DNA from 2 places in the Renibacterium salmoninarum ATCC 33209 genome. Region 2 is predicted to be linked to the other one. Evidence: riboswitches for the same ligand, from Rfam matches in the RefSeq annotation. Region 2 holds a riboswitch; the other holds the start of a gene.
What was found. A riboswitch is a leader RNA that binds a small molecule or an ion and turns the genes downstream of it on or off. The one in region 2 is predicted to bind thiamine pyrophosphate.
Positions count from the first base shown of each region.

Region 1: another riboswitch for thiamine pyrophosphate. It lies ahead of thiD (bifunctional hydroxymethylpyrimidine kinase/phosphomethylpyrimidine kinase); the one in region 2 lies ahead of RSAL33209_RS04320 (ECF transporter S component).

Region 1 covers NC_010168.1:2,891,260-2,893,456, forward strand. Annotated here, with positions in the region: gene thiD (bifunctional hydroxymethylpyrimidine kinase/phosphomethylpyrimidine kinase) at 37-1,089, opposite strand; TPP riboswitch at 1,079-1,179, opposite strand; gene RSAL33209_RS14300 (Rne/Rng family ribonuclease) at 1,314-2,197, opposite strand, start outside.
Region 2 covers NC_010168.1:846,412-848,608, reverse strand. Annotated here, with positions in the region: gene RSAL33209_RS04325 (ABC transporter ATP-binding protein) at 1-806, opposite strand, end outside; gene RSAL33209_RS04320 (ECF transporter S component) at 809-1,414, opposite strand; TPP riboswitch at 1,452-1,563, opposite strand; gene RSAL33209_RS04315 (DUF4235 domain-containing protein) at 1,663-1,923, opposite strand; partial or broken gene RSAL33209_RS16895 (IS3 family transposase) at 2,075-2,197, shown strand, end outside.

The DNA.
Region 1 (2,197 bases), 1.1 Mb from region 2:
CTCTAGCGCGTTGGCGGCGCTCTTGGCCAAAAACAGCTACTCCCCTTCGGTGGGCGCAAGGGCGCTTGCTCTGGCTAAAGCGCGAGAGTATTCCTTCAAATAAAGTGCATCTTGCGCCAAATAGTAAGCAAAGTCACTTTCGGCCAGCTCTCCGGAGCGCAGATCTTTGATCAAAGGCAACGCCAGAATGCCGGCTCGGATCGGTTCGATCTCCTGCCACCAACTTTCAGTCACCGACGCCGTTTGCCATTGATGAAAATGATGGACCGGGCCGTATCCATTGCCTACGTTGAGCTCCGAACCCCTACGAATTGCGCCGTGCAGCCAGGTTGTTGCTCCCCGAAGACTTTCGTGCCAATTACCAACAAGCGCCTGGCGAGTAGCTATCGCAGCGGAGAGCGAACACCCGGTGCCGTGTGTGTTGTTCGTCTCAATTCGACGAGCTTCAAAGACAACCGGCGCTTCTCCGACCGATATCAGTGCATCTTTGACAATTTCATCAGTGAAATGTCCACCTTTAAGCAGCACCTTAGTGTCATATGCTGCGGCTAAATCGAAGGCCATCTGCACCGCGGTGGCCCAGTCCTTAGGTTCAGGTTTACCGAGCAAAGCGCCCATCTCCGGCAAGTTTGGCGTGATTAGATCAGCTTGGTGAAGTAAGCCTCGTAGCGCGATCTCCGCCGCTGGGTCCAATAGTCGAGCACCACTGGAAGCGATCATGACAGGATCTAAAACTACGAGTGGTGGCTGAGCCTTTCGAAGCCAAGCACTGACGGCGCCAATCACCGCGGCATCTGCCAACATGCCGATTTTGACGGCGTCGACAGTAATGTCTTCGCTAATTGCTTCAAGTTGGCTAACCAAGAATTCGATCGGTGGCACGTGCACCGCCCGCACTCCCCTGGTATTTTGCGCCGTCAGAGCGGCGATAACTGCCATGCCGTAACCACCATTGGCACCGATACTTTTCAGATCTGCTTGAATCCCAGCCCCACCCGCAGGATCCGAGCCGGCGATAGTCAGCACTCTGGGTACCTGCTTTGTGGGCACTGGTTCTAATAGCAAGTGGTTTGGCGTGAGCGGCAGCATCTGACATCCCTCCGCCGGTGCTAACCGGACAGGTTCAACGGGTATCGATTCTCAGCCTGCCCTCCTGGCCTGGCACCCCGTGTCAGCTCTTGAGTCTACCGTTCGCCACGGCAGTGCAGAATTCTCAGCCGTAGATTAGATCCGAGATAGCAAGAGCGCTTTGCGTTAGCCAGAAAACCTGTTTTCTGGCTAACGCAAAGCGCTCTTGCTATCTGAAATCGAGGTTAGAGCTCTGAAGCAGGAACCCCTACGCCCAGAATCATTGGCTCATTAGCCGCCGGCTTCTTCGATTCCGGATCAACCTTTGCCGATGGCGCCTTAGCCACTGGCACAGTTTTTCCACCGGCCGACTCGCCCTCAATTGACTGAATCTCGTTGCTGTTAGCAGCCCCCTGCGCACGTCCAGCGGCACGATGACGACGCGGTCGCCGAGAGCGCGATTTTGGCTCTGAATCTTCTGGAACAAGGTGATTGAAGACATCTGCAAGACCATCAAGAGTGAGCTCAGGCATATGCGGAGCGTCATCAACGTGCTCACCGCGCGGAATCTCCACCTTTTCACCACCGATAGTCAAAACGGCGGCGTCATGGCTTGCTTGCGGCTTAACAACGCTGTCAACTGCATCGATCGGCTCTTCACCGTCGTGCTCATGGGCAGCTTGCGCCGCGGCAGCAATATTGGCCAAAGCGGCCCTAGCAGCTGAAGCCTTCGCGGATTTCTCATCCTCGGTCAATTCCTCGGCCTCAGGCTCAACCTGATTCTGCTGGCGATTCCGATTACGCTTGCGCTCTCCACGACTTGGCCGCTGATTTTCGGCGCGCGGATTGTGTTGCTCCGCAGCGATCGTGTGCGTGGTCCGTCGGTGTTCAACTGGCTCTTCGTGTGTCACCACGCCGCGTCCAGCACAAGCTTCACACTGCTCGCCAAATACCTCGAGCAGACCGGTACCCATCCGCTTGCGAGTCATCTGGATCAACCCAAGCGAAGTCACTTCGGCCACCTGGTGTTTAGTGCGATCACGCCCCAGGCACTCCACTAGCCGCCTGAGCACTAGATCCCGGTTGGATTCCAACACCATGTCAATAAAGTCGATGACGATGATGCCAC
Region 2 (2,197 bases):
CGACGCGGTTTTGTGGCTGGAATTTCGTCAGGAAGCCACACTCCGGCTAAACGCAGCGATGCACGCGCGGGAGACTGCACATCAAGACTCTGGGCTGGGCTCCCATCGAACAGCACCCCTTGACCCGCTCCGCCCAAAACGATGATCCGATCGACAACTTCGAGCCAAACAGCAACTCGATGTTCGACGACGATTAACGTCGCACCGCTGTGCTCAACTGAGCGCAAAACAGCATCTCGAATTTCGATGACGCCAGCGGGATCAAGATTTGCCGTTGGCTCATCCAGTAGCAACAGCCCAGGCTGCATGGCGAGTAAACCGGCCAAACCCAGCCGTTGTTTCTGACCGCCGGAAAGCTTTCCGGTGGGATGGTCCAAAGGAAGATCGAGACCTACATCGGCTAGCGCGGAGCACACACGTGCCCAAATCTCATCGCGCGGCACGGCCAGATTCTCGGCGCCGAAAGCAACGTCGTCGCCAATTCGGGAGAGCACAACTTGAGCGTCGGGATCTTGCTGCATCAAGCCAACCCGGCCGCGTTGCAAAACTGGAGCAGCGCCAGAAAGGCGCAGCGAGCCAATTTCCTCCGCATCAAGATTATCGCCGAGCAGTCCAGCAGCCGCATGAAGAAATGTTGACTTTCCGGCACCTGATGGGCCCAGCAGCAACACTCGTTCCCCTGGTTCGATCCGGACGTCGAGGCCGGCTAGTGCCGGTTGCGGCCGATCGGCATGTTGCCAACCCCAAGCTGTCGCCTCAACGCTTAGCGGCGCGACCGTCGTCGCCGTACTGCCGAATCCTGGCATTCTCAGAACACTGGCTCCGCTGCAGCCTTACGTGAGGACAGATTTCCGAGCGCTCCGGTCCTTGCCAAGCCGCGTGTGGCTAACCAGGAAACCAGGCCAGCAATGAGCAGCCCGGAAATTACTGCAAAGACGAAATAAAGCACTTTCCAGCTAAATTCCCAAGCCACGTTGGAAATCAGGTTGTCGTTCAACCCCATCGCGGCGCCGGCCAGTGCTCCTGCGAGCAGCGCGGGCGGCAGCGTGAAACGTCGGTAGCGGAAAATAGCGAAGCCAATGTCTGCGCCAATGCCTTGCACCAGCCCTGAGAGCAACACCGTGAGGCCAAAGTGAGTGCCTAAAACGCCTTCGACCGCGGCCGCGATCAGCTCGCAGAACAATGCTGCGCCCGGTTTGCGAATTACTAGACCACCGATAACACCAGCAATAAGCCAACCGCCACCGTATAGGCCGCCAAGCGGCGGGAAGACGGTGAACACAGCTGATACGGGCCCGTAGAGCGCAGACCAAGCCCAAAAGACCCCGCCGACGGCTACGCCAAGCACCGCAGCGACCACGATGTCCACTACGCGCCACGAAGAACGCGCCGCTAAAGACTGATTTGTTGCCATGAGATCCTCCTTTCAGGAGGGGCGGCGTATTCGGTACGCCGAAGAGCACTCGACTCCCTTCGCCGGTACTAACCGGATCAGGTTCGAGGGTCTGCGGCTGTCCGCACTCTCAGCGCCCACCCTGCGGCGGCGCTCCCCTGTCGTTTGATTGCTGTGCAAGTTTACACCCACCACCCGACGTCGAGTGTCGACTTGTGGCGGTTAAACGACGTCAAAACCAACCACAAGTCGACACTCGACGGAAATGGTTAGGTCAGATCGCGTGATTTGTTGAATTTTGCCATCGCGCGCTGAGTGCCCCTGCTGGTCACGGTTTGAATCACTGCCGCAACAGTGGCCGAGACAATCGCAAAAGTCAGCGCAGATCGCAGGCTGTGTTCCAAGTTTTTACCGTCTTTTGGCGGCGCATTTCCGGTGGTTTTTGCCCAGACGGTGTCCACGATTTTATTCGCGGCAAAACCTGCACCGAGGCTAATTCCAGTGGCCAAAAGTTTGAAGAGCAGATTCATATTCCCAGCCTACTTCCCTCAACCTATTTCAGCTTGCCAAGCTGCGCAGGCGGAACGCAGCTTACGGTGTTTTTGTAGTCCAACTGCGCGGAGGCAGACCATGAATCGCCCCGGTGTGTCCGGAGACTTTCTTGTTTGAGAGGATCAGGACATGGCAGGGAAAACTACGACACGGTATCCGCAGGAGTTGAAGGATCATACGGTGCGCATGGTGGCGGAGATGGAGGGTGCGTCTTCGGCGTGGGCGGCGATGCAAAAAGTTGCCCAGCTTTTG